2 regions of the Blastococcus sp. SYSU DS0619 genome follow, and region 1 is predicted to be linked to the other one. Evidence: riboswitches for the same ligand, from Rfam matches in the RefSeq annotation. Region 1 holds a riboswitch; the other holds the start of a gene.
The links. A riboswitch is a leader RNA that binds a small molecule or an ion and turns the genes downstream of it on or off. The one in region 1 is predicted to bind S-adenosylmethionine.
Positions count from the first base shown of each region.

Region 1 (14,173 bases):
CTGCGGCTGCTGCGCCTGGCCGCCCGCGCCCGCGAGGGGCACGGCCCCGAGGTGGTCGGCCCGCTGTACGAGGCGCTGGGCGGCCAGATCTTCGAGACGCCGAACGAGCCCGGTGACGAGGTGCGCCGCGGCACCCGCGAGTTCGTGACGCCGATCCTCGCCGGCGTGGGGCTGCCCGCCGACCTCGCCGCCGCCCTCGACGACGACTCCTGGGACGCCCGGCTGCGCGAGGAGACCGACGAGGCGCTGGCGCTGACCGGCAAGGACGTCGGCACGCCGATCCTGCACTTCCGGCCGCCCGAGGGCGTGGCCTTCTTCGGCCCGGTCATCAGCCGGCTGCCGAGCGACGACGAGGCCGTCGCGCTGTGGGACCACGTCGTGGGTCTCGCCTCGTTCCCGGGCTTCGCCGAGCTCAAGCGCAGCCTGCGGGAGCGGCCGCAGCTGCCGGCGTTCGGGGTGCGGCCGGGCGAGTCCGGCACGCAGGAGGACTGGCACGGCGGGAGCCGTCGGCAGAAGAAGTGACCTCGCCGGAGCGGCCCGCTCGGCGTGCGGCAGCTAAGGTAAGCCTTATCTGATCTTCGCCGTCCGTCCCGGGAGCTGCTCGTGGCCACCACGGTCGACGTCCCGGCGCGGGACGCGGCACGACCGCCGGCGTCGCCGATGCGCGCCCGGCGGCTGGGCACGCTGGCCCTGCTGCTGGTCCTCGTCGTCGCCGCGGCGGTGGCGAGCATCGCCGTCGGCACCCGCTCGATCGGCGTCGGCGACGTCTGGCGTGCGCTGGTCGACTCCTCCCTCGGCACCGAGGAGGCGGTGATCGTGCGCCAGCTGCGGCTGCCGCGCACGGCGCTGGGGCTGATGGTGGGCGCCGCCCTCGGGCTGGCCGGCGCGCTCATGCAGGGGCACACCCGCAACCCCCTCGGCGACCCCGGACTGCTGGGCGTCACCGCCGGCGCCAGCCTCGCCGTCGTCCTGGCCATCTCCGCCCTCGGCATCACCAGCCCGAGCGGCTACGTCTGGTTCGCCTTCCTCGGGGCGCTGACGGGCACCGTGCTGGTGTACGCGATCGGCTCCGCCGGGCGGGGCGGGGCCACGCCGGTCACGCTCGCGCTGGCCGGCGCGGCGCTCTCCGCCCTGCTCTACGCCCTGGTGCGCGCCATCCTGGTCAGCGACCAGCAGACCCTGGACAGCTTCCGGTTCTGGGTGGTCGGCTCGCTGGCCGGGCGCGACGCAGACATCGCCTGGCAGGTCGCCCCCTTCCTCGCGATCGGGGTGGTGTTCGCCCTGCTCAACGCGCCGGCGCTGAACCTGCTGGGCCTCGGCGAGGACGTCGCCCGCGGCCTCGGCCAGCGCATCTGGCTGGCCAGGGCGGTCGGGCTGACCGCCGTCACGCTGCTCTGCGGAGCCGCCACCGCGGCCTGCGGGCCGATCGCGTTCGTCGGGCTCGTCGTGCCGCACGCCGTCCGGGCGCTGACCGGCCCCGACCACCGCTGGCTGCTGCCCTGCTCCGCCCTGGCCGGGGCCGTGCTGCTGCTGGTCGCCGACGTGATCGGCCGGGTCGTGGCCCGCCCCGGCGAGCTGCAGGTGGGCATCGTGCTCGCGTTGATCGGCGCACCCTTCTTCATCGCGCTCGTGCGCGGGCGCCGGACGGTGGGGCTGTGAGCGTCGCGGCCCCCGCACGCCCCGCCGGCACGGCCGGTCCCCGGCGCGCTCCCGTCCGCCGGGGGAGGGCGCTGCGCGTCGGCCCGCTGTCCGCGCTGCTGCGCTGGCGGCAGCTGGCCGTGCCGGTCGCCGGCTTCGCCGCGCTGGTGCTCGTCGCCGCGCTGAGCATGGGTCGCGGCGACTTCCCCATCGGGGTGGGCGACGTGCTGCGCACGCTGGTCGGTCTGGGTGAGGGGCCGCAGGAGTTCATCGTGCTGCAGCTGCGGGCCCCGCGGGTCCTGGTCGGGGCCCTGGTCGGACTGGCCCTGGGCGTGTCCGGTGCGCTGTTCCAGACCTTCGCCCGCAACCCGCTGGCCTCACCGGACACGCTGGGCATCACCACCGGCGCCTCGGTGGGCGCGGTGTCCGCGATCGTGCTCAGCGGCAGCACCCCCGCCGGGACGCTCCTGGGCGGCCTCGGCATCCCGCTCGCCGCGCTGCTCGGCGCGCTCGCCACCGGCGCGCTGCTCTTCGGCCTCACCTGGCGGGCCGGCGTCGACGGGTACCGGCTCGTGCTCGTCGGCATCGCCCTGTGGTCGGTGGGCACCGCGCTCGTCGACTGGCTGCTCACCAACGCCGAGATCTACGACGCGGCCTCGGCCTACGTGTGGATCACCGGGTCGCTCAACGCCCGCACCTGGGACGACGCCCTCCCCCTGGCCGTCGCCGTCGTCGTGCTGCTCCCGCTGGCGCTGGCCGCCGGCCGGGTGCTCACCGTCCTCCAGTTCGGCGACGACACCGCCCGCGGGCTCGGGGTGCGGCTGGCCGGGGCGCAGACCGCCGTCGTCCTGCTGGCCGTGGGCCTGGTGGCGTTCGCCGTGTCGGCCGCCGGGCCGATCACCTTCGTCGCCCTGGTCGTGCCGCAGATCGCCGTGCGGCTGGCCGGCGGCGCCCGGCCGCCGCTGCTGGCGTCGGGCATCTTCGGCGCGCTGCTCGTCGTGGGGGCCGACCTGGTCACCCGCACCCTGCTGCCGCAGGCCCTGCCGGTCGGCATCCTGACCGCCGCCATCGGCGCCCCCTACCTGCTCTGGCTCCTGGTCCGTGGAAGGCGGCGATCCACCGTATGACCGAGCTCCTGCACCGCCCCCACCCCGACGCGACCAGCGAGGAACGCGTCCGGCTGGCCGCCGAGCACGTCCGGCTGGCCTACGACGACCAGGTGGTCGTCGACGACCTGGACCTCCAGCTGACGGAGGGCTCGTTCACCGCGATCGTCGGCCCCAACGGCTGCGGCAAGTCCACGCTGTTGAAGGCGCTCGGCCGGCTGCTGCGCCCGACGTCGGGCCAGGTCCTCCTGGACGGGCGGGCCATCGCCCGCACCCCGACCCGCGAGGTCGCGAAGGTGCTGGGCCTGCTGCCGCAGACGCCGGTCGCGCCCGAGGGGCTGACCGTCGGCGACCTGGTCGCCCGCGGCCGGCACCCGCACCAGAACTGGCTGCGCCAGTGGTCCCGGGACGACGAGGCGGTCGTCACCGAGGCGCTGTCCTGGACCAGCATGAGCGAGCTGGCCGACCGCCCGGTGGACGCGCTCTCCGGCGGCCAGCGGCAGCGGGCCTGGATCTCCATGGCCCTGGCCCAGGGCACCGACCTGCTGCTGCTGGACGAGCCGACGACCTACCTGGACCTCTCCCACCAGATCGACGTGCTGGACCTGGTGGGCCGGCTGCACGCCGAGCGCGGGCGCACCGTCGTCGTGGTGCTGCACGACCTGAACCTCGCCGCCCGCTACGCGCAGCGACTGGTGGCCATGAAGGACGGTGCGCTGGTCGCCTCCGGCGCCCCGGCCGAGGTGCTCACCGAGCAGCTGCTGGCCGACGTCTTCGAGCTGGAGGCGCGGGTGATCACCGACCCGGTGGCGGGCTCCCCGATGGTCGTCCCGGTGCGCCGGCTGCGCTGACGGGCACCCGTCCTCGTCCTCGGGTTAGGGCAGGCTAACCTTGGTCGCAACCGGGGATGATCACGCATCCCCTCAGCCGAGGGAGTTCCGTTGCACCGCACCTCTCGCCGCCTGCTGGGCGGCCTCGTGGCCCTGGGCGTGACCGTCGGTGTCAGCGCCTGCGGCGACGACACCTCCAGTGACGCCACCGACGCCGAGCCGGCCGCCGAGGGCAGCTGGTCGTTCACCGACGACCTGGGGCATACCGTCGAGCTCGACGAGGCGCCCGAGCGGATCGCCGGCCTCAACGACCTGGCGGCGTCGCTGTGGAACTACGGCATCGAGCCGGTCGCCACCTTCGGCCAGACCTCGGCCGAGGACGACGTCGCCTTCGCGGGCCGCGACCTCGACGACGTCGCGATCGTGGGCTCCACCTACGGCGAGATCGACCTCGAAGCGCTGGCCGCCGCCGACCCCGACCTCATCGTCACCACGATCTACCCGGACGACTCCTCCGGCGAGATCCCCGAGGGGAAGGCGGGCTACGGCTTCAACGACCTGGCCCAGGAGGAGCAGGTCGCCGAGATCGCGCCGATCGTCCACATCGCCTACACCGGCTCGGCGGCCGACGTCATCGAGCGCGTGGTGGAGCTGGCCGACGCGCTCGGCGTCGACACCGAGGGCGGTGTGGTCGCCGAGGCGCGCGCCGACTTCGAGGCGGCATCCGAGGCGCTGAGCGCCGCCGCGACGGACGACGTGAGCGTGCTGCCCGTGTTCGCCACCGAGGCCGACGGCTGGTGGATGGCCAAGGCGGCCGACGACCCGCAGCTGGCGATGTACGCCGACCTCGGCGTGACGTTCGTGGACCCGGGCGGCGAGGGCTACTTCTGGAACTCCGTGGGCTGGGAGGAGGTCACGGAGTTCCCCAGCGACGTGCTCCTCTACTCGCTGCGGTTCAGCATGACCCCCGAGGAGATCGCCGCGCAGCCCACCGCCGCGCTGCTCCCCGCCGTCGAGGCCGGGCAGCTCTACCCCTGGAAGTACATCGGCCCCGACTACGTCTCCCAGGCGGCGTACATGGCGGAACTGGCCGGCTACCTGACCGAGGCCCAGGACGTCACGCCCTGACGTCCGCGACCCCGGCTCCGCGTCACGACGACAGCGGGGCCGGGGTCTCCGGCACCGGCGGCTGGGTGGTCCGTGCGGTCTGCGCCAGCGCGATCCCGGTGAGGACGACGGCGCCGCCGGCCACCTGCCACCCGGTGAGCACCTGCTCCACCCACAGCCAGGCGACGACGGAGGCGAACACCGGCTCGACCGTCGCCACCAGCCCGGCGGTGGTCGGCGCGAGGTGCGGCAGCGCGGCGACGGACAACCAGAACGGCACCGCCGCGCCCAGCACCACGATCCAGCCGACCAGGAGCCACAGCGGCAGCCGCAGGTCCCCGAGCGACAGCGGCACCGGCTCGGCGAGCACGCCGGCGTCGAACTCCCACCACGGTGCGGCGAGCGCCCAGAACAGCGCGGCCGCCACGAAGCTCCAGCAGGTGAGCGTGACCGGGTCGCGGCTGACCGTGCCGCGCTCCCCCACCAGGTAGTACGTGGCCAGGCAGAGGGCCGCACCCAGCGCCGCCGCCACGCCCACCGCGTCCAGCGAGCCGCCGCCCTGCCACACCTGGGCCACGAGGACCAGGCCGGACAACGACAGGAGCAGCGCCGCCCACAGCCGGCTGCGGACCCGCTCCCGGCGGACCAGCCAGACGTAGAGGGCGATGAACACCGGCGCGGTCATCTCGAAGACCAGCGCGATCCCGACCGGCATGCGGCCGATGGCGACGTAGTAGAGGAACTGGGTGAGCGCGACGCCCACGACGCCGAAGACGGCGAGCAGGGGCAGCTCGCGGGCCCGCACCCGCAGCCGGCCGGGAGCGGCCAGGGCCAGCACCGCCAGGAGCACCAGCGCCGCACCGGTGCAGCGCAACGCGGTCAGCCGGGTGGGCGGCACCCCCGCCTGGAGGGCGAGCGTCGACACCGTCCCGTTGACGGCGAACAGGGCAGCCGCGGCGAGGGTGAACGCGTACCCGAAGGCGGGGCGGACGGTGCGGGGCACCCCCGCAATGTAGCGGGCAAGCGGCTCCGAGCCACCTACCGGTCGGAACGGCTACCGGGTCAGAACAGCGCGAGGTCCTGCGCGGGCGGGCGCGGCTCGGGACCGGACGCGGCGAAGACCTCGGCCAGGCCGGTCGCCTCGAAGACCCGCCACACCGACGGCTGCACGTCGCGCAGCCGCAGGGCGGTACCGCGCTGCAGGCACCACCGCCGGACGGCGATCAGCACCGACAGCCCTCCCGAGCCGATCGACGGCACCCCGCCGAGGTCGAGCTCGAGGACGGTGCAGCCGGCCAGCGGGCACCCCGCGACGAACGCCTCCAGCTGCGGGGCGGTGACCAGGTCGATGTCGCCCTCGACGACCACGCGGGCGTGCCCGCCGGCGGCCTCCCAGCCCAGCCGCAGCGCGGCGGGATCGGGCGCCGGGTGCGACACCCACCACGGCCGGCGCCGTCCCGGCGGCCGCGCCAGCCGCCGCGTCACGTCCCACTCGTGCGCCCGCACCATGCCCGTTCCCCCAGCTGCCGACGGTCCGACCCCCGTCGCCCGGACCGTACGGAGCGCGGACCGGCGGTACAACGGATTCCGATACGGAATCGGCCGGTGTGCCGCGCCCGGCGGGCGTGCTGTGACGGGTAGTCATCGGGGGACGCCGTTCCGTCCGGCGCACGAGCCGGGACCACGAGAGGAGCAGCCATGGACGAGCGGCCACCGTGGTCGGCCCGCCGGCGCCGCACCCTGGTCGGGCTGGCGCTGGGGGTGGTCGCCGGCGCGCTCGGGGCGATCGCGCTGCCGGCCGGGTTCGGGGTGACCGCGGGCGGGATCGCGGCGCTCTGCGCCCTGCTTCTGGTCATGGCGGCGGTCGTCTTCCTGGTCGTGCCCGGCCCCGGCACCGCCGGAGCGCTCGCCCGCTCCTCGCCGCTGGCGGGGGCCGTGTTCGTCGTCGCCGTCCTGCTGCTCCTGTCGACGTCCGCGCAGCTGCGCCTGGTGTGGTCGCTGGCCGCCGGAGGCGCCGCCGCCTGGACCGTCTACGCCGTCTGGGCGACCCGGCGCACGCGGGACTGACCGGCGGCGCGAGACTCGCCGTCATGGACGTGCCCGAGGCCCTCTACCTCCCCGACGGCGACGGCTTCACCGCCACGGCGCTCACCATCGGCCCGTGGGACCCCGCGCACCAGCACGCCGGGCCGCCCGCCGCGCTGCTGCTGCGGGCGGCCGAGCGGGCGAGCGCGATCACCGGCGGGCAGACGGTGCGCATGGCCTACGACATCCTCGGGCCGGTGCCGGTCGGCCCGGTGCGGGTACGCACGTCCGTCGTGCGCCCGGGGCGGCGGATCGAGCTGGTCGAGGCCGTGCTCGACGCCGGCGACGGCCGCCCGCTCATGCGCCTGTCGGCCTGGCGGATGCGCTCGCGCGACGACGCCGCGGCCTCCCCGACCCTGCCCCATCCGGCGCCGGCCGGCCCGGAGGAGAGCCGGCCCGAGCGGGCGGCGTTCTTCTCCAGCGAGATCGCCTACCACCGGGCGCTGGACTGGCGCTTCGCCGCCGGCACCTTCAACGGCCCCGGGCCCGCCACGGCCTGGACCCGGCCGGAGTGCGCGCTGGTCGCCGGGGAGCCGATGTCCCCGCTGCAGCACCTGCTGGTCATGACCGACGCCGCCAGCGGCATCTCGGCCACCCTGGACTGGACGCGGTCGACGTTCGCCAACGTCGACCTGTCCGTGGCGCTGCACCGCCCGCCGCGCGGCGAGTGGCTCGGCGTGGACGCCACCACGGTGCACGGCGGCACCGGCGCGGCGCAGTGCCTCGGCGTCCTCTTCGACGTCGACGGGCCGGTCGGCCGGTCCACCCAGTCGCTGTTCGTGGAGCCCCGCCCACCGGCGGCGTGAGTCATCTCTCCGTGCCGCTGAGGCCCAGGTCAGCGGCTCGTCGCGGCCTCCGCCGTGCGGTACCCGGCGGGTCCGGTTGGCATCGGCCGCCGCCGCTCGCCACTGTGGAAAGGTCGCTTCCCCCGACGATCGGAGGCTGCCACCCGTGGACGCGTTGAGAGAGCTGCTGGACTGGCTGTCCGGGCGGGGCCTCGAGGTCGTGCTGATCATCATCGGCTCGGTGCTGCTCGCCCGGTTCGTGGCCTGGGCCGGGGCGAAGATCACCGACCGGATCGACCGCAACTCCACCGGCGGCGACGCCCTCGTCCGCTCCGAGGCCGCCAAGCACCGGCACTCGCTCACCCAGGTGCTCACCTGGGCGGCGATCGTGCTCATCTACTCGATCTCGGTCTTCTTCGTCCTCGACCGCCTCGGCGTACCGGTCACCGGCCTCGTCGCGCCGGCCACGGTGCTCGGCGTCGGCCTGGGCTTCGGCGCGCAGCGCATCGTCGGTGACGTGCTGGCCGGGTTCTTCATCATCACCGAACGGCAGTACGGGTTCGGCGACGTCGTCTCCATCCAGGTCGTCGGCGGTGGCGACCCGGCCACCGGCACGGTGGAGGACGTCACGCTGCGCGTCACCCGCGTCCGGTCGCCCGACGGCGAGGTCGTCACGGTGCCGAACGGGCAGATCGTCAAGGTCGTGAACCTCTCCCGCGACTGGGCCCGCGCCGTCGTCGACGTGCCGGTGCCGACGAGCGTCGACGTCAACCGGGCCAACGAGATCCTCCGCCAGGTCGGCCGGGAGGCGTTCCGCGACCCGGCGATGCGCCCGCTGCTGCTCGACCCGCCCACCGTCATGGGCGTGGAGAGCCTCGGCCTGGACGAGGTGAACGTGCGCGTCGTCGCCCGCACGCTGCCGGGCAAGCAGTTCGAGGTCGGCCGCGACCTCCGGGCCCGGGTCGTCGACGCGTTCCGCAGCCAGGGCATGCAGGTGCCGCAACCGACCACCACGATGCAGGCGGCCGACGAGGGCACCGCGGTGCAGGAGGGAGCCCGATGACCGCGCCCGAGGACCGGCCCGCCGACACGCCGGGGCCCGACCAGACCCCCTCCGAGCCCACCGTCAGCACCGCCCCGCCGGCCGCGCCGCCCGCCCAGACCGCTCCGGCGGCGGAGCACCGCTGGTGGCACTCGATCCCCCGGCACCTGGGCCGGGCGCGCACCTCGACGGTGGTGCTGGTCCTCCTGTTCCTGTCCATCGGCGCGCTCTACCTCAACGTCCGCCCCCCGGCCGCGGGTGAGCCGGCCTCCACCGAGGAGACCGCGGAGCAGACCGAGCCGACGGAGACCGGGACGGTCGAGCCCACCGAGACCGAACCGACCGGGACCGAGCCGGCCGAGCCGACCGAGCCGACCGGGACCCCGGCGACGACCGAGCCGTCGGCGTCCACCACCCGGCCGAGCACCACCGGGTCGACGTCGCCCGGGACGACCGAGCCGACCGCACCGGCGACGACCGAGCCCACGCCGACGGGCGACTCCGACGGCACGGACGACGGGACCGCCCCGGCGTCCCCGACCGGCTGAGCGGTGGGGCCGGTGTTTCACGTGGGACATCGGCCCCGCCCGGCCGGTCACCCGGCCAGCAGCTCGCGCAGCCGCTCCTCGGCGCCACCCTCGACGTCGACCACCTTGGTGCGGGCGGTCGCGCCGGTGACCAGCGCCACCGCCGGGCACCGCACCCCGAAGGCGTCGGCGACCGCCGCCAGCGCCGCCTCGGTGGCCCGGCCGTCCACCGCACGAGCGCCCACCCGCACCACGAGGGCGCCGTCGTGCTCACCGCGCACGACGGTCCGCCCGGCGCCGGGCCGCACCCGGATGGTCACGCGCACCCGGTCAGTGTGCAGGTGGTGGCCCCGACGTCCTACGATCACGACGGCTCCTGAGAGGCAGCGCGAAGCACCTGGCTGGCTGCCCGGCAACCTCTACTCCGTCTGAGGTGCTCCAGGGGAAGAGCCGGCCGGGAGGCGTCCGCCCCCCGGCAAGGACGGAGCTCCCGTGCGCCGCGGGTCTCCGCGAGCGAGAGGAGACGGCGCATGAGCGACCCGCAGAACTGGAGCTTCGAGACCCGGCAGATCCACGCCGGGACCGGCCCCGACCCGACGACCGGGGCCCGCGCCCTGCCGATCTACCAGACGACGAGCTACCAGTTCCGCGACAGCCAGCACGCCGCGGACCTGTTCGCGCTGGCCGAGATGGGCAACATCTACACGCGGATCATGAACCCGACGCAGGACGCGCTCGAGCAGCGCGTCGCGTCGCTGGAGGGCGGCGTCGCGGCACTCGCGGTGGCCTCCGGGCAGGCCGCGGAGACGCTGGCCATCCTCAACCTGGCCGAGGCCGGCGACCACGTCGTCGCGTCGGCGTCCCTCTACGGCGGCACGTACAACCTGCTGCACCACTCGCTGCCGAAGATGGGCATCACCGTCTCCTTCGTCGAGAACCCCGACGACCCGGAGAACTGGCAGTCCCTGGTGCAGGACAACACCCGGGCCTTCTACGCCGAGACCATCGGCAACCCGAAGGGCGACGTCCTGGACATCGAGGCGGTCGCCGGGGTCGCGCACCGCAACGGCGTCCCGCTGATCGTGGACAACACCGTCGCCACCCCGTACCTGATCCGTCCCTTCGAGTTCGGCGCCGACGTCGTCGTGCACTCGGCGACGAAGTACCTCGGCGGGCACGGCACCGCGATCGCCGGCCTGATCGTCGACGGCGGCGCGTTCGACTGGCGCGGTGGCAAGCACCCGATGTTCACGACGCCCGACCCGACCTACCACGGCGTCGTCTACGCCGACCTCGGCGCGCCGGCCTTCGCCCTCAAGGCCCGGGTGCAGCTGCTGCGCGACCTCGGCCCGGCCGTCTCGCCGTTCAACGCGTTCCTGGTCGTGCAGGGGATCGAGACGCTGTCCCTGCGCATGGAGCGGCACGTCGCCAACGCCCAGCGGGTGGCGGAGTTCCTCGAGGCGCACGACGCCGTCGACCGGGTCAACTACGCCGGCCTGCCGACCAACCAGTGGCACGCCGCGCAGCAGAAGTACGCCCCGAAGGGCGCCGGCGCCGTCCTCACCTTCGAGCTGCACGGCGGCAAGGAGGCCGGGCAGAAGTTCGTCGAGGCGCTGGAGCTGCACAGCCACGTGGCCAACATCGGCGACGTGCGCAGCCTGGTGATCCACCCGGCGTCGACCACCCACTCGCAGCTCACCCCGGAGGAGCAGCTCACCACCGGTGTGACGCCGGGGCTGGTGCGCCTCGCGGTGGGCCTGGAGGGCATCGAGGACATCCTGGCCGACCTGGAAGCGGGCTTCCGCGCCGCCAAGGGCGCCTGAGCGATGGGCGGGTGGGTCGAGGGGGATCCGGTCGGCGACCGGCGCTTCCTCGACCTGCCCGGGCCGTTCCCGCTGGAACGCGGCGGGACCCTCCCGGCGGTGCGGGTTGCGTACGAGACCTGGGGGACGCTCGCGCCCGGCGGGGACAACGCCGTCCTGGTCGAGCACGCGCTCACCGGCGACAGCCACGTCGTCGGCCCGGCCGGCGCGGGCCACCCGTCGCCCGGCTGGTGGAGCGGCATCGTGGGGCCGGGCGCGGCCCTGGACACCGACCGCCTCTTCGTCGTCTGCGCGAACGTGCTCGGTGGCTGCCAGGGCACGACCGGGCCGTCGTCGACCGCGCCGGACGGCCGGCGGTGGGGGTCCCGCTTCCCCGAGGTGACCGTGGCCGACCAGGTGCGCGCCGAGGCCGCCCTGGCCGACGCGCTGGGCATCGCCCGGTGGGCCGCCGTGGCCGGCGGGTCGATGGGCGGGATGCGGGCGCTGGAGTGGGCCGTGGCGGAGCCGGCGCGGGTCGACGCGCTGTTCTTCCTCGCCTCGGGCGCCGTCGCCTCGGCCGACCAGATCGGCACGCAGACCACCCAGCAGGCCGCCGTCCGGGCCGACGCCCGCTGGGCGGGTGGGGACTACCCGCCCGACGCCCCGCCGGTGGACGGTCTGGGGGTCGCCCGCAGGATCGCCCACCTGACCTACCGCAGCGGGGTGGAGCTGGAGGCCCGGTTCGGCGCCCACCTGCAGATCGACGGCCGGTACGCGGTCGCCTCCTACCTGGAGCACCACGCGGACAAGCTGTCCCGCCGCTTCGACGCCGGCAGCTACGTGCTGCTCACCGAGGCCATGAACGGCTGGGACGTCGGCCGCGGCCGCGGCGGCGTCGAGGCGGCGCTGTCCCGGGTGACCGCCCGCGCGATGGTGGCCGGCGTGGACACCGACCGGCTCTACCCGCTCGGCCAGCAGCGGCGGGTGGCCGACGCCCTGGGTGTCCCGCTGCGGGTGATCTCCTCGCCGTACGGGCACGACGGGTTCCTGATCGAGACCGACGCCGTCGGGGCGCTGCTGACCGAGCTGCTGGGGACGCCGTGACCGACGACGAGCGCGCGGCCCTGCGCGCCGCCTGCGACCGATCCCTCTCCGGGCACGGCGACTGGCGGCCGGCGGACCAGCTGGCCGCGATCCCGCCCGGCACGGCCCCGGACCGGTACGGCGACGGCGGCGTGGTGGCCGACCTCGAGACGGAGGTCGCCGGGCTGCTCGGCCGGCCCGCGGCGGTGTACCTGCCCAGCGGCGTCATGGCCCAGCAGGCGGCGCTGCGGGTGCACGCCGACCGGAGGGGCCGGCGCACCGTGGTCTGCCACCCGGAGAGCCACCTGATCCGGCACGAGGAGCAGGCGTTCGAGCGGCTGCACGGCATGGTCCTGCGACCGGCCGGCGACCGGTACCGGCTGCTGGTGCGCGCCGACCTCGACGCCGTCGCCGAGCGGCCCGCCGCGTTGCTGGTGGAGCTGCCGCAGCGCGACCTCGGCGGGCAGCTCCCGCCCTGGGACGACCTGGCCGGGCAGGTGGGCTGGGCCCGCGAGCGGGGCGCGGCCGCGCACCTGGACGGCGCGCGCCTGTGGGAGGCGTCCGCCGGCTACGACCGCACGCCGGCCGAGATCGCCGGGCTGTTCGACACCGTCTACGTCAGCTTCTACAAGGGCCTCGGCGCGCTGGCCGGCTGCTGCCTGGCCGGCCCGGCGGACGTCGTCGCCGAGGTCCGCGAGTGGCGCCGGCGGCTGGGCGGCACGCTGTTCGGCATGTGGCCCGGAGCCGCGTCGGCGCTGGGCTGCCTGCGGCGCCGGCTGCCGCTGATGCCGGCCTACCTGGAGCGCGCCCGCGAGGTCGCCGACGCCGTGCGCGACCTGCCGGGCGTCACCGTCGTCCCCGATCCGCCGCAGACCCCCATGCTGCACCTGCTGCTGCGCACGACCCCCGAGGCGTTCACCGCAGCTGCCCGCCGGCTGGCCACCGACGAGGGCCTGTGGACCTGGCCGCAGGCCGGGCGCACCGGCGACCCCGGCGTGGTGCGGGTCGAGCTGGCCGTGGGGGACGCCACGCTGGCGCTCCCGGTCGGGGAGCTCCGCGCGGCGGTCGCCGCCCTCGCCGGGGAAGGCTGACGGCCGGCGGATAGCGTCGGCACCATGGGTCTCGACGTCGCCGCGCTGCGCGCCTCCTTCCCCTCGCTCGCGAGCGGCACCGCGCACTTCGACGGCCCCGGGGGGACCCAGGTGCCGGCCGCGGTGGGCCGGGCGGTGGCCACGGCTCTGACCGCGCCGGTCAGCAACCGCGGCGCGGTGACCGCGGCCGAGCGGTTCGCCGACGGGACGGTGCTCGCCGCCCGGGCGGCGATGGCCGACCTGCTCGGCGCCGACCCCGCCGGCGTCGTGTTCGGGCGCAGCGCCACCCAGCTCACCTTCGACCTGGCCCGCACGCTGGCGGCCGGCTGGGAGCCGGGTGACGAGGTCGTCGTCACCCGGCTCGACCACGACGCGAACATCCGGCCGTGGGTGCTGGCCGCCGAGGCGGTCGGCGCCACGGTGCGGTGGGCGGCCTTCGACCCGGGCACCGGTGAGCTGACCGCCGACGACGTCGCCGCGGTGCTCACCGACCGGACCCGGCTGGTGGCCGTGACCGGTGCGTCCAACCTGATCGGCACCCGCCCGCCCATCGCCGCCATCGCCGAGCGGGTGCACGCGGCCGGCGCGCTGCTCGTCGTCGACGGCGTGCACCTGACCGCGCACGCCCCGGTCGACGTCCGCGCCCTCGGCGCCGACGTCCTGCTCTGCTCGCCGTACAAATTCCTCGGCCCGCACTGCGGCGTCTTGGCCGCCGACCCCGCGTTCCTCGCCACCCTGCAGCCGGCCAAGCTGCTGCCGTCGTCGGACGCGGTGCCCGAGCGCTTCGAGCTGGGCACGCTGCCCTACGAGCTGCTGGCCGGGACGACGGCGGCGGTGGACTTCCTCGCCGCCCTCGGCGACGGCGGGACGCGCCGGGAGCGGCTGGTCGCGGCGATGACCGCGATCGAGGAGCACGAGGACCGGCTCCGCGAGCGCCTGGAGGCGGGGCTGGCGGAGCTGCCCGGTGTCCGGCTGTGGTCCCGGGCGGCGCACCGCACCCCGACGCTGCTGCTGACCTTCGACGGGCGCGACGCCGCCGACGCCTACCGGTTCCTCGCGGCCCGGGGCGTCAACGCG
Region 1 covers NZ_JBJHAM010000001.1:312,636-326,808, reverse strand. The annotation lists gene ACI79T_RS01580 (mycothiol-dependent nitroreductase Rv2466c family protein) at 1-522, shown strand, start outside; gene ACI79T_RS01575 (FecCD family ABC transporter permease) at 604-1,659, shown strand; gene ACI79T_RS01570 (FecCD family ABC transporter permease) at 1,656-2,765, shown strand; gene ACI79T_RS01565 (ABC transporter ATP-binding protein) at 2,762-3,595, shown strand; gene ACI79T_RS01560 (ABC transporter substrate-binding protein) at 3,686-4,702, shown strand; gene ACI79T_RS01555 (EamA family transporter) at 4,725-5,684, opposite strand; gene ACI79T_RS01550 (STAS domain-containing protein) at 5,744-6,190, opposite strand; gene ACI79T_RS01545 (hypothetical protein) at 6,380-6,748, shown strand; gene ACI79T_RS01540 (thioesterase family protein) at 6,772-7,572, shown strand; gene ACI79T_RS01535 (mechanosensitive ion channel family protein) at 7,718-8,614, shown strand; gene ACI79T_RS01530 (hypothetical protein) at 8,611-9,141, shown strand; gene ACI79T_RS01525 (DUF167 domain-containing protein) at 9,189-9,446, opposite strand; SAM riboswitch class IV at 9,493-9,608, shown strand; gene ACI79T_RS01520 (bifunctional o-acetylhomoserine/o-acetylserine sulfhydrylase) at 9,651-10,943, shown strand; gene metX (homoserine O-acetyltransferase MetX) at 10,947-12,026, shown strand; gene ACI79T_RS01510 (threonine aldolase family protein) at 12,023-13,096, shown strand; gene ACI79T_RS01505 (cysteine desulfurase-like protein) at 13,121-14,173, shown strand, end outside.

Region 2 (14,173 bases), on a different contig from region 1:
ACGACACCAGCGACGTGGACGCTCCGTCGGCCCACGGACCGGTGCCTCACCGTTCCGACCTGATTGGCACTCGGGAGCCCCGAGTGCCAGAAACGAGTTTGGCACTCGACCCTGCCGAGTGCAAGAACGGGGGTCCCCCGGACGAGCGGAGGCCCGGACCCCGAGGGGTCCGGGCCTCCGTGGAAGGCGCTGCGATCAGGCGCTGCGGACGGCGTCGGCCTGCGGGCCCTTCGAGCCCTGGACGACGTCGAACTCGACGCGCTGACCCTCGTCGAGGCTCTTGTACCCGTCCATCTGGATGGCCGAGTAGTGGACGAAGACGTCCTCGCCGCCGTCCACGGCGATGAAGCCGAAGCCCTTCTCGGCGTTGAACCACTTCACGGTGCCCTGTGCCACGTGTGCTCCCACGTATGTGCGCGCGGACGGCTCCTCTGGATCGGGGAGCCGGGTCCACCTCTTCCGCTCGTTCGAGCACGAACATGGAACTGGAACCGCGCGAGAAGGTACAGCAGCACCCACCCTGCGCAGGCGGTTCGTCACCACCGTGTCACCCGGACCGGCGGCCGTGCCGGCCGTCAGCCGATGAGGCCCGCGGCCCGCACCGACTTCAGCGACGGCTCGACCCGGTGGGTCGGGCCCACGACCGGCTCCAGCGGGTCGAGGGTCTTCAGGCCCTCGCCGGTGTTGAGGACGACGGTCTCCTTGGCCGGGTCCAGTCGACCGTCGCCCACCAGCTGCCGGAGGACGGCGACGGTCACCCCGCCCGCGGTCTCGGCGAAGACACCGGTGGTGCGGGCGAGGTCGCGGATGCCCTGCACGATCTCGTCGTCCCCGACCCGGCCCACGGCGCCGCCGGTGCGGCGGATCGCGTCGAGGGCGTAGGGGCCGTCGGCCGGGTTGCCGATGTTCAGCGACTTGGCGATCCCGGTCGGCTTCACCGGCTTCACGACGTCCCAGCCGTTGTCGAACGCGGTGGCGATCGGGTCGCAGCCGGCCGACTGGGCGCCGAAGATCGTCCACTCGGTGGCCTCGACGATGCCCGCGGCGGTGAGCTCGCGGAAGGCCTTGTCCACCTTCGTCAGCAACGAACCCGAGGCCATCGGGATGACCACCTGCGCCGGGATGCGCCAGCCCAGCTGCTCGGCGATCTCGTAGCCCATCGTCTTGGAGCCCTCGGCGTAGTAGGGCCGGACGTTCTGGTTGACGAAGGCGGTGTCCTCGAACTCGTCGGTCTCGGCGAGCTCGCTGGTCAGCCGGTTTACGTCGTCGTAGGAGCCGTCGACGGCGACCAGCGTCTGACCGTAGACGGCCGACTGCACGACCTTCCCGGGCTCCAGGTCGGCCGGGATGAAGACGAACGACGGCAGCCCCACGCGGGCGGCGTGCGCGGCCACGGAGTTGGCCAGGTTGCCGGTCGAGGCCGCGGCGATCTTCGTGTAGCCCAGGCCCTTGGCGGCGGTCGCCGCGAGGCTGACCACCCGGTCCTTGAACGAGTGGGTGGGGTTGGCCGAGTCGTCCTTGACCCAGAGCCCGCCGGTCAGCCCCAGCTCGGCGGCCAGCCGGTCGGCACGCACCAGCGGGGTCATGCCCGGGTCCAGGGAGACGCGCTCGGCGGGGTCCTGGCCCACCGGCAGCAGCGCCACGTACCGCCAGATGTTCTGCGGGCCGGCCTCGATCTGCGCCCGGGTGACCGCGCGCATGAGCTCGGGGTCGTAATCGACCTCGAGCGGGCCGAAGCACTCGGCGCAGGCGTGCTCGGCGATGAGGCCGAAGGTGGCCCCGCAGTTGCGGCAGACGAGCCCGCGGGCCGGACAGGGCGGGGTCGGGCCACCGGCGGACGAGTCGGCCTGTGCGGAACCGGGAGCGGTGAGAGTCATGCGACGACTACCTCCTCATCTTCCCCGCGTCGGGCCGTCGAGCCGCGCGGGACGGAATTGGCACCTCCCGCTGCGCGAGCGCAGTCGGCGGTTGCCGGGGCTTCATCGGGCCGTGTCCCTCTGCCCCTCTGGATGAGTGAACGGACAGCATCGTACCCGCGGGTGGTACCGGATCCGTCGCGGGACAGGATGTGCGCGTGGCAGCGCGCATCGTCTACACCGATCTCGACGGCACCATGGTCGGCCCGCGGGGCTCCTTCTGGCACACCGCCGGCCGCGAGCTGACCGACGGACCGGCCGGCGCCCTGCTCGATCTGCACCGCGCCGGGGTGGCCCTGGTGCTGGTCAGCGGGCGGACCTACGAGCAGGTGGTGGAGGCCGCACGGATCTTCGCCGCCGACGGCGCGATCGCCGAGCTCGGCGCCACCATCGGCTGGGGCTCGGGGCGGAACACCCACCGGCTGCGGGGCGAGCTGCCCGCCGGGTACGGCGAGCGCACGGCCATGGACGTGATGGCCGAGCTCGGCGTCGTCGAGGAGCTGGTGGCCGCGCACCCCGGCCGGCTGGAGTGGCACGCGCCCTGGCACGCGACCCACTCCACCGACGCGCTGCTGCGCGGCCGGGTGGACGCGCTCGCCGTCGACGCGTGGCTGGCCGAGCGGGAGCTGGGCTGGCTCACCCTCAAGGACAACGGGGCGATCCCGGCAGCGTCGTGGATGGGGCTGGACCCGGACCCGGCACCGCCGCGGGTCTACCACCTGATGCCGCGCGGCATCTCCAAGGGCGCCGCCATCGCCTGGGACCTGGAGCGCCGGGGCCTGTCCCCCGACGACGCGGTAGCGATCGGCGACAGCATCAGCGACCTCGACATGGCGCCCGCCGTGGGCCGGCTGTGGATCACCGCGAACGGCGGGGCGGTCGACGGGATGGCCGCCGCACTGGCCGCCGTCCCGAACGCGACCGTGACCGACGGCGCCATGGGCGAGGGCTGGGCCCAGGCGGTGCGCGCCAGCCTCTAGCTGGTGACGTCGCGGCGGGCGAAGTGGCGGAAGCCGAGCGCGGTGAAGATCGCGATGTAGACCAGTGACTGGATCACCCCGCGGAACATGTCGCCGGAGTCGACCGGCGTCTGCAGCAGGTCGGTCCAGGCGAACTCCTCCGCCGTCGGGAACCAGTCGCGGATCGAGCCCAGCTGCTCCACCTGGTCGAGGATCGCGAAGACGAACATGGTGAAAACCGCGCCACCGACGGCGGCCAGCGGCGCATCGGTGATCGTGGAGAACCAGAACGCCAGCGCCCCGACGACCAGCAGGTGCACCGCCAGGTAGCCGAGCATCCCGGCCAGCCGCAGCATCCCCTCGCCCTGGCCGATCGAGACCCCGACCGGCGTCTGGATGTCGCCGAAGCCGAACGCGATGCCGCCGGCCACGACGGCCACTGCCGCCAGGGTGAGCAGCGCGGCGACCGACTGCACCAGCGCCGCCAGCCACTTCTGCCGGAGCAACCGCATCCGCGGCACCGGCGTGGCCAGCGCGTACCGCAGCGACCCCCACTGCGCCTCGACGGCCACGGTGTCGCCGAAGAACAGCGCGTACACCACGACCAGGAAGAAGCCGGTGGTCGCGAACAGCACGAACAGGGTGAAGTTCAGCCCGCTCGCCGTCGCGACGTCGACCAGGTTGATCCGGGAGTTCTCGGCCGCCTCCTCGCTGGCGCCCAGCTGCAGTGCCGCGATGAGCACCAGCGGCAGCGCGACCATCAGCGCGAAGACGCCGAGGGTGCGCCGGCGCTTGAACTGCCGGCGCAGCTCCACCGACAGCCGCAGCGTCCGCTCCGGCCGGTAGCCGGCGACCGCGCCGGTCGGCTGCACGTGCTCGGTGTCGCTTCCCCGGGTCGCGCTCATGCCCATGGTTCGACTCCGCCCTCGTTCCGCTCCTCGGTCGCTAGCGCTCCCTGCGATGCTCGCTCGGGCGTCCTTCTCACGACTCCCCCACCAGCGCCAGGAAGGCGTCCTCGAGCCGTCGCCGCGGCGTGAACTGGTCGACGGCGATGCCCGCAGACACGAGCGCCTGCAGCACGTCGGCCCGACGCGCGCCGTCGAGCTCGGCCACCAGGCCGTCGTCGGTCCGACCGGCGGTGACCCCCGGCAGGGCGGAGAGGACGGCGATCGCCCGGTCGGTGTCCGCGTCGTCGGCCAGGCCGACCAGCACCGAACCGCCGGCGCCGACGATCTCGTCCACCGTGCCCTGCGCGATCTTCTGCCCCTTGGCCATGACGACGACGTGGCTGCAGGTCTGCTCGATCTCGCTGAGCAGGTGGCTGGAGATGATCACCGTGCGGCCGGTGGCGGCGTAGTCGCGCAGCACCTCGCGCATCGCGTGGATCTGCGGCGGGTCGAGCCCGTTGGTCGGCTCGTCGAGGACCAGGAGGTCGGGCAGGCCGAGCATCGCCTGGGCGATCGCGACGCGCTGGCGCATGCCCTGGCTGTACCGGCGCACCGGCCGGTCGATGGCGGCACCGAGCCCGGCCACCCGGATGGCCTCGTCCATGTGCGCGTCCTCGGCCGGCCGGCCGGTGGCCGCCCAGTAGAGCGTCAGGTTGTCGCGGCCGGACAGGTGCGGCTGCAGACCGGTGCCCTCCACGAACGACCCCAGCCGGGACAGCACCGGCGCGCCCGGGGCGGCGGCGTGGCCGAACACGCTGATCCGCCCCTCGGTCGGCCGGATCAGCCCCATCAGCATCCGCAGCGACGTCGTCTTGCCGGCGCCGTTGGGGCCGAGCAGTCCGAGCACCTGACCGCGTCGCACCTCGAAGGAGAGGTCCCGGACGGCGACGAAGCCGTCCTTGTAGGCCTTGGTGACGCCGGTGAACCGCAGCGGGACGTCCTCGCCGTCCGGCTCCACCTGCGAGATCTGCCGACGGCGGCGGCTGCCCCACCAGCGGGCGGCCAGCCAGCCGAGCAGACCGAGGGCGGCGACGACGGCGAGCAGCACCCACCAGCGCGAGGTGCCGCCCGTGGACTCGCTCCGGCCGTCCACCACCGGCGCCGCCAGCTGGGTCGTGCCGTCGGCCACCCCGTTGACCGCCCCCGGCCCGGCCAGGCCGACGGAGTAGACCGCGGCCTCGTCGGGGAGGGCGTAGGCCTGGTCGGTGGAGGACACCAGCACCCGCATCGTGTGGCCGGCCTCGAAGCGGTGCACGATGCCGGGCAGCGTGACGCTCACCCGGGTGGGGACGGTGGGATCGGTCGAGAGGCCGGTGAGGGCCAGGGGCGCCACCAGACCGCCGGGCAGCGTGCTGGCGCCGTCCGGGCCGACGTCGTAGAGCTTGGCGAACAGGGTGGCCGAGCCGCTGGGCGAGGCCACCGCGAGGTCGACGGTCGACGCGCCGACGACCTCGACCGCGGCGTCGAGGGGCTCGCTGTCGAAGGCGGCGAACTGCCCGGGGAGCTCCGCGGTGGTGCCGCCGAGGGCCGCGGTGAGGGCGCCGAGGCCCGGGACGGTGGTGAGCGCCGCGGGCGTCCCGCCGGCGGGGGTGACGACCGGTTGTACGGGCCCGGCGACGGTGACCGCCCGGCGGGTGGCCGGCTCCGCGCCGTCCAGCCCGGGGTAGTTCTCCGCGACGACGGTCTGGCCGCCGCCCTGCACGCTGCCGATCGAGGCGCCGAGCCCGGTGGGCGACGGGAACTCGAAGCCGGTGCCGGGGTCCTCGCCCTCGCCCCGCAGGTGCCAGTCGAACCAGCCGGCGACCAGGTCGCGCAACTCCTGCGCCTGCCGGTCGGACGACGACGCGTCGTGGCCGCCGGCGAACCAGACGACCTTCACCGGCGTCCCGGCCGCGGCGATCCCACGGGCGTTGGCGTCGGCCTGGCCGAGGCCGAAGAGCGAGTCCTGGGTGCCCTGGACCAGCAGCGTGGGGGCGTCGATGCGGTCGAGCACGCCGGCCGGGCTGCTGCGGTCGAGCACCGCGGCGACCTCCGGCGTGAGCGTGCCCGAGGCGGCGGCCGTCTGGTACGCCTCGCACACCTCGATCCGGAACCGGCCGCAGGTGAGCAGCAGCTCCGCGGCCTCGGGGTTGTCGGCGGCCTGCTCGAGCAGCGCGGGCGGGAGGGCGCCGAGGGCGGCGCCGGACGCGGCGCCGGGCGCGCCCCCGCCGCCGCCGAGGGCGTCCAGCAGGCCGCCCGACGAGCCGATGCCGAAGAACAGCCCCGACCACAGCCGCTTGTAGACGCCGGCCTCCTCCGTCTGCGGGACAGCGGCGACCGTGTCGGCCGCCGTCTCGCCGGTCTGCGACGGGAACAGCGCGGTGGTCAGCGAGTGCCAGGTGATCTGCGGCGCGATGGCGTCGATGCGCTCGTCGTAGGCGGCGCCGAGCAGGGCGAGGGCCCCGCCGTAGGAGCCACCGGCGACCCCGACGCGCGGGTCACCCTCGCCGTCGAGCTCGACCTCCTCGCGCTCGGCCAGCAGGTCGAGCAGCGTGGAGAGGTCGGCGATCTCGTAGCGCGGGTCGTTGAGACCGATCCGGCCGGTGCTCGCGCCGAACCCGCGGGCCGAGTAGGTCAGGACGACGTAGCCCCGCTCGGCCAGGTCGGTGGCGTCGTCGGCGACCGACCGCTTGCTGCCCCCGAAACCGTGCGCCAGCACGACCGCGGGAGCCGGACCGTCGGTGCCCGGGAGGTACAGCGTGGTGTCGAGCTCGACGGCGTCGTCACCGGAGCCCGACGGAACCAGGGCCTCCTCGGTGCTCACCTCGGCGGCGCCCGCCGGGGGCGCGAGGACCAGCAGGCCGGCGGGCAGGGCGAGGGCGAGCAGGGCGGCGGCCGTGGCGCGCGCACAGCGCGGGCGGGGACGCACGAGCCCGCGGAGGGAGCGCACGGAGCGCCCAACGGCCGGGCGCCCGTGCGTGTTCCGGGCGCCCGCGGCGATCGGGGTCAGGGCTGCCAGTTGCCCGTGGCGACGACGACCAGGCCGGGCGCCGGGACGTCGGTGACCTCGAAGAAGCGCGGTGCGGGGCCGGCCAGCTCGGGGAACTGGTCGATCAGCTGCAGCGCGGCCTGGCGCTGCTGCTCGTCGCCCTCGGTGAAGAACACCGTGGTGGCGGCGACATCGGTGCCCGGGTAGGCGCCCACGCCGGGCGACTCCCAGCCACCGGCGACGACGACCCCGGAGATCTTGCCCGCCAGCCCGGTCACGCTGGTCGCGTTGAGCACGGTCACCGGGACGCGGACGGGCGTGGTGACCGGCGGCTCCACGGCCACCGGGTCGAGGGAGAGCGTCGGGATGGCCGCGGTCGGCGCGGCGACGGCCGGCGCGCTGGCCGGGGCGGGCGCCGACTGGGCGGCGGGCTCCTCGTTCGCGGGCGCGGTGACCTGGTAGACGCCGAGGACGGCACCGGCGACGACGGCCATGGCCACCAGGCCCGTGAGCACGCGCCGCGGCTTGCGCTCCGGCTCGTCGTCGAAGATCACCTCGGGCGTGCCGTTGCGCTTGGCCGCCTTGCGGCGGACGGCGTCGGCGGCCTGGCGCTCGGCGCGGTAGGCGGCCCGGCCGCCCTTGACCGGACCGGTCCCGTGGACGGCGGCGCCGGCCACGCGGTCCTCGGCGTCGATGTCGATGTCGCCGTACGCGGCGTCGAGGTCGTCGTACGCGGCGTCGAACTCCGGCGCCCCCTCGCGGCGGCTGGTCGTGCCGCGCTCCGGGATGGCGGTGGTGGCCGGGGCCGGGGGCGTCCGCAGCACGTCCACCGCGGCGTCCGCGGCGAGGCGCGACCGGCCGGTGCCCTCGGTGCGGGAGGGCTTGGTCCAGTCCCCGTAGGACGACGGCGGCGCACCCGACGGCGCGGTCTGGCGCGGGACCCGGGGCACGCGCGGGACGCGCGGGGCGGGGGTGCGCCCGCCGAGGCCGCCGCTCGGGCCGGTGGTGACCAGGGGGTCGTCGTCGACCAGGACCGGGGACGCGGGCAGGCTGGTGGCCCGGGCGGGCCCGCCGGACAGCGCATCGCCGGCGGCGACGGGGGCGAGGACGTCGCGGGCCGGTGCCGCGATCTCCTCCCGTGGCTCGGGGTGGGGCACCGCGCGGAACGGTGCGGCACTGGTGCGCGGCGCGGGGGCGGCTGCCGGGCGGGGGGCGGGCGCGGCGGCACCGCCGGCCGGGCGGGCACCGGCCGGCACCGGGGGCAGCGGGAGCCGGGGGCGCGAGACCTGACGGGCGCCGTCGCCGGCGGGCGTGTCCAGCAGGACGTCGCGGCGCCCGGAGCGCTCGCGGCCGGGTGCCGTGGCGTGGTCGCTCAGCTGCGCGGCCCTGTCGGGCCCGGCGCTGTCGGGGGCATCGGTCCGGCGCCGCCCGGCGGTCGCAGACGCGTTTCCCTGACCTACTCCGTCACTGCCTGACGCCGCGTGCCTGCCCACGGTGACTGAATCTAATCCATGTAATTCGCATTGCCCAGGATCTGCGGCGAACGGGTTCGCTGTCGCGCCGTGCGCAGCCGGCGGAGGCGCCGGACCACCAGGGGGTCGGCAGCCATGGCCTCGGGGCGGTCGACCAGGGCGTTGAGCGCCTGGTAGTACCGGGTGGGCGTCGTGCCGAACAGGTCACGGATCGCCGTCTCCTTCGCGCCGGCCCGCCGCCACCACTGCCGCTCGAAGCCGAGCATGTCGTGCTCGCGCCGGGACAGCCCTGCGCCGCTGACCTGCGCGGTCGCCTCCCCTGACCCGTCGGCCCGGGGCGGGGAGACCACGGGGGCTGGGTCGCTGCTCATGTCGGTCCATCTCCTGCCACGCTCCGCCTCCCGGGGACCCCCGGGCGGCTCGAGAACGACCGTAGCGCCGGGCACCGACGTTTCCGGACGAGCGCCGCGCCGTGCTCCCACGGCTGCTCAGGGGGTGGGGACCACGGCGTCCTGGCCGGCTCTCCGGGCGCCGGCCCGAGCGTGTCGCAGGGTGTCGGCGGTGAAGACCGCCAGTGCCACCCAGACGATCACGAAACCGGCCAGCCGGGCGGGCGGCATCGGCTCGTCGTAGACGAAGACGCCGATGGCCAGCTGCATCAGCGGGGTCAGGTACTGCAGCAGGCCCACGGTGGACAACGGGATCCGCCGGGCGGCCGCCGCGAAGAGCAGCAGCGGCACCGCCGTCGCCACGCCTGCGCTGGCCAGCAGCAGGGCGTGTCCGACCCCGGCGTTGGCGAAGGTCCCGTTCCCGCCGGTGTGCAGCACCGCCAGGACGACGCCGGCCGGCAGGGCCACCAGCACGGTCTCCAGGAACAGCCCCGGCGCCGCCTCGACCCGCACGACCTTCTTCATGAGGCCGTACAGCCCGAAGCTGAGGGCCAGCCCCAGCGCGATCCACGGCGGGCGCCCGTAGTCGACGGTCAGCACGACGACGGCGACGGTGGCGATGCCGACGGCCACCCACTGCAGCGGCCGCAGCCGCTCGGCGAAGACCACGACCCCGAGCAGGACGCTGACCAGCGGGTTGATGAAGTAGCCGAGCGAGGTCTCCACGACCTGGCCGGAGTTGACGCCGTAGACGTAGATCAGCCAGTTCACCGCGATGAGCACCGCGGCACCGGCCAGCACCAGGACCGTGCGCCGGCTGCTCACCGCCGCACGCACGTGGCCCCACCGCCGGACGACGGTCAGCAGCAGCCCCACGAACAGCAGCGACCAGAGCACCCGGTGCGCGACGATCTCCAGCCCGCCGGCGGGCTCCAGGAGGGGGAAGTAGAGCGGGAACACGCCCCAGAGCGCGTAGGCGCCGAGCCCGGAGACCACCCCCAGGCGACGCTCGTCCACGGCCGGACGGTACGCCCGGGCCACGCGGCGTCGGGCGGCGCATCGGCGGCCTACCGTCGGGGCGTGCGCAGACAGCGGCCGAACCCCCTGCAATGGGTCTGGTACGCCCTCGGTGGCGGGCTCCCCCGGGAGCTGGCGCCGTGGGTGCTGGCCGACACCACGTGCAGCACCTGGGTCTGGCGGCACCTGGCGCGGGCGCTCGTGCAGCTGCTACCGGTCGTCGTCGTCTGCCTGCTGCTGGTGCCGGTCCCGCTGGCGTACCGGATCAGCGCCGCGGGCGGCGGCCTGATGCTGGGCCTGCTGTTCTCACTCGCCTACATGGTGGAGACCATCGAGCACCGCGTCGCCAAGGCCGGTTACCCGCCGGGCACGGCGGCCCGGGTGCGCGCCGAGCGGGTCGAGCGCACGCGGGTCGAGCGTCTGGGGCGCTACCGGCGCGACGGCGCGGGCAGCTTCGACTGAGCCGACGAGGGGACTCGAACCCCTAACCGCCCGATTACAAGTCGGGTGCGCTACCAATTGCGCCACGCCGGCGGGACATGAGCTCCAGGCCCCGGCACCAGGATAGGGACACCCCGGAAGACGTCCCGCATCGCCGGACAACGGCCGGGCGCCCCTGCCGACGGTCGGTCAGGCGGCCTCGGTCTCGGTGCTGGGGTCGGCGCGCGGCGGCTCGCTGCGGACGAAGCCGGCCGGGTCCCCGCCGCGCAGGGGTCCGGCGGCGAGCCAGCGGGCGAAGCCGGCCGGGTCCCGCCGCTCCAGCTCGTCGAGCACCTGGGCACGCCGGGAGACGATCCGCTGCCGCGCCGCGGGGGCCAACGAGCCCTGCAACGCGGTCCCGGTGCGCAGCCACTCCTCGCCCAGCGCCGCGGTGGGCAGCCCCGTGACGGCGGGGGACGGCGGCGCCCAGCCGCCGGCGACGGCATGGACGCCGGACGCGGTCGCCGGGCGGGCTGCCGCCTCCCGGCGGTCGCGGGCCCAGCGCGCCGCGGCCCAGACGGCGACGCCGGCACCGACGAGCAGCAGGGCCAGCGCACCGCCGGCCAGCACGGCGGTGCCGCTGACGACGAGCAGGGCGCCGATCGTCATGGCCGCGGCCTGGCCGGCGGCCTCGACGGCGGAGCGACGCGCGGGCGCGGGGTCCTCGCGGGCCACCCCCGCGGCCACGCACCCGGCCAGCGCGCCGGAGACGCAGACGGCGACCAGCCCGGGACCGCGCAGCGCGATGCCCCCGACGACGGCGACCACGGCGGCGCACACCAGACCGAGACCGATCAGGAACCGGAGGAAGGGACCACGGACAGGCACGGGCAGTCTCCACGGCGCGCTGGAACGGGGCTGACGCCGGGAGGCACCCGCCGTCGCCAGCGCCACTACCCCGCTGCGGACGCCGATGCACACGCGACCGCGAATCGATCACCCGCTCCGCCGGGCCCCGGTGGCACCCGGCAGGATCGGCGGTCGTGGGTTCCTCCGTGGTCGACGTCGACCTGCGCCTCGGCGTCGTCCTCGTCGCCCTGACCGCGCTGGCCGCAGTCAGCGGCCGGATGTCGGGTCTCGGCGAGGACCGCGCGGTGCTGGTCGCCGCGGCGCGGGCCACGGTGCAGCTCGCCGTCGTCTCCGCGGTGCTGCTGGTCGTCGTCGACTCGCTGTGGCTCTCCGCCGCCTTCGTGCTGCTCATGGTCACCGTCGCGACCGTCACCGCGGCCGGCCGGACCACCGACCTCCCCCTGCGCTCCCCCGGCGCCCTGCCCCGGCTGGCCGCCACCGCGCTCCCGGTCGTCGGCGGCGCCGCCCCCGTCGTCGCCCTCGTCCTGGCCAGCGGCACCGTGCCGCTGCGCGGGGAAGCGGTCATCCCGATCGCCGGCATCCTCGTCGGTGGTGCGATGACCGCCACCTCCCTGGCCGGCCGGCGGCTGCGGGAGGAGCTGGCCCAGCGGCACGGCGAGGTGGAGGCGGCCCTCGCCATCGGCCTGCTGCCGCGCGACGCCGTCCTCCTGGTCGCCCGCCCGGTCGCCGGCACCGCGCTCGTGCCGCCGCTGGACCAGACGCGCACCGTGGGCCTGGTCACCCTGCCGGGCGCCTTCGTCGGCGTGCTGCTCGGCGGCGGGACCCCCCTGGAGGCCGGCGCCGCGCAGCTGCTGGTGCTGATCGGGCTGCTGGCCGCCGAGGTGCTGGCCGTCTGGGCGGTCACCGAGCTGGTCGCCCGCGGTCGGCTGCTGCCCGTCCCCCGCTGAACACCGCACCCAGGAAGCTCACAGGCTCCCTCCAGCGTTGCACCAGCAGAGGGTCGGACAGTAGGTACCGACGCAGCAGCCGGACGGCTGCCAGGAGAGGACCGCACACGTGAGCGACCACCAGTACCCGGGCGCCGGCCAGCAGTTCGCCTGGCAGCCACCGCAGCAGCCGACGACGCCCCAGCCGATGACCCCGCCGACCTACCCCGGTTACGGCGGCCTGCCCACGGCCACCCCGCCCGCTCCGGCGACCGAGCAGCCCGCCGCCCGCCGCGGCGGACGGCTACGCATCGGGCTCGTGGGCCTGGTCGCCGGCGCCCTCATCGGCGGCGGCGCCGGCGCGGGCGTCACCGCGCTGCTCGACGAGCCGGTCGGCACGACCGGTGCCTCGGCCTCCGCCCAGAGCGTGACCATCGAGAACCCGGAGCGGGCGACCACGGCCACGGCCGCCGCGGCGAAGGCCGCCCCCAGCGTCGTGACCGTCTACGTGACCACGGCCACCAGCGCGGGCAGCGGGTCCGGCGTCGTCCTGACCGCCGACGGCTACGTGATCACCAACAACCACGTCGTCGCCGCCGACGGCGCGGGCTCCGGCACGGTGCAGGTGCGCACGGCCGACGGCACCCTCTACGACGCCGAGATCGTCGGCACCGACTCCTCCTTCGACCTCGCCGTGCTGCGGCTGGAGGGCGCCGACGACCTCGTCCCGGCGACCTTCGCCGACTCCGACGAGGTGCAGGTCGGCGACATCGCCGTCGCCATCGGCGCCCCGCTGGGCCTGTCGAACACGGTGACCGACGGCATCATCAGCGCGACCGGGCGGGCCGTGGCCACCGGGTCCACGCAGGACGACGCCACCGTGCTCGACGCCACCGTGCTCGACGCCATCCAGACCGATGCCGCGATCAACCCCGGCAACTCCGGCGGCGCGCTGGTCGACGGCGCCGGCGAGGTCATCGGCATCAACACCGCCATCGCCACCGTCGCCTCCAGCGCCCCCGGGTCGCAGTCGCAGAGCGGCAACATCGGCGTCGGCTTCGCCATCCCCGGCAACACCGCCCAGCGCGTCGCCCAGGAGATCATCCAGACCGGGACCGCGAGCCGCGCGTTCCTGGGGGTGACCGCGAGCACCGCCGCCGACGACCAGAACCGCGAGGTCGGCACGGGCGCGGAGGTGGTCACCGTCGAGCCGGGCAGCGCGGCCGAGGAGGCCGGGCTGCAGGCCGGTGACGTCGTCACCGCCGTCGGCGACCGCCCGATCACCACGTCCACGGAGCTGACCGCGGCGATCCGCAGCCGGACGCCCGGCGAGACGGTCGAGCTGACCGTGCGCCGCGGCCTGGAGACCCGCACCGTCGACGTCACCCTGGGCCAGACCAGCTGATCCCCGGGCGGCCACCCGGAGCCCGGTCCCTAGGCTGGGCCGGGTGGCCGCTCCCCGACTGACCGCGCCCCTCGCCGAGTCGCTGGACGACCCGGCGCGGGCCCGCGACCTGGCCCGGATGAAGCGGTTGGCGACCGGGTTGTTCCTGCTCGCCGCCGCGGTCTTCCTGGCGTGCGTGCTGGTCGGCGAGGACGCCGGCGCCTGGATCGGCTACGTCCGGGCGACCGCGGAGGCCTCCATGGTCGGCGCGCTCGCCGACTGGTTCGCCGTCACCGCGCTGTTCCGGCACCCGCTGCGGCTGCCGATCCCGCACACCGCGATCATCCCGCGCAAGAAGGACCAGATCGGCGAGAGCCTGGGCGCCTTCGTGCAGGAGAACTTCCTGACCCGCGCCGTGGTCGAGGAGAAGCTCACCACGGTCGACGTCCCCGGGCGCCTGGGTGAGTTCCTCGGCGCACCCGGACGGCCGGAACGGCTGGCCGGGGACGCCGCCGCCGCCGTCACGGCGCTGACCGAGCTCCTGCGGGACGAGGACCTCGAGCCGGCGGTCGCCGCCCTGGTGGACCGCAAGCTGCACGAGACCCCGGCAGCGCCGGCCCTGGCCCGGGTCCTGGAGCTGGTCGTCGACGGCGACCGGCACCAGGAGGTCCTCTCGGCGGCGCTGCGCCTGATGGCCCGCTTCCTGCACGAGAACCGGCTGGTGTTCCGGGCCCAGCTGGGCGACGCCTCCCCCGCCTGGGTGCCCGACTGGGTCGACGACCGCGTCTTCGACCGGGTCTTCGCCGGTCTCCAGGGCTTCTTCGACGAGGTCGGCGCCGACCCGCGGCACGAGCTGCGGCGGTCCTACGACGCCCGACTGCGCGCCTACGTCCACGCGCTGCGGA
Region 2 covers NZ_JBJHAM010000002.1:259,769-273,941, forward strand. The annotation lists gene ACI79T_RS03800 (cold-shock protein) at 196-396, opposite strand; gene thrC (threonine synthase) at 576-1,877, opposite strand; SAM riboswitch class I at 1,890-2,016, opposite strand; gene ACI79T_RS03810 (HAD family hydrolase) at 2,075-2,896, shown strand; gene ACI79T_RS03815 (ABC transporter permease) at 2,893-3,780, opposite strand; gene ACI79T_RS03820 (alpha/beta fold hydrolase) at 3,857-6,730, opposite strand; gene ACI79T_RS03825 (LytR C-terminal domain-containing protein) at 6,808-7,947, opposite strand; gene ACI79T_RS03830 (DUF3263 domain-containing protein) at 8,295-8,633, opposite strand; gene rarD (EamA family transporter RarD) at 8,751-9,668, opposite strand; gene ACI79T_RS03840 (DUF5313 family protein) at 9,732-10,130, shown strand; tRNA gene ACI79T_RS03845 (tRNA-Thr) at 10,130-10,202, opposite strand; gene ACI79T_RS03850 (hypothetical protein) at 10,299-10,976, opposite strand; gene ACI79T_RS03855 (ABC transporter permease) at 11,132-11,905, shown strand; gene ACI79T_RS03860 (S1C family serine protease) at 12,015-13,289, shown strand; gene ACI79T_RS03865 (DUF445 domain-containing protein) at 13,333-14,173, shown strand, end outside.
Region 2: it holds a riboswitch for S-adenosylmethionine, as region 1 does, so the genes downstream of both, thrC (threonine synthase) here and ACI79T_RS01520 (bifunctional o-acetylhomoserine/o-acetylserine sulfhydrylase) in region 1, are expected to answer to the same signal.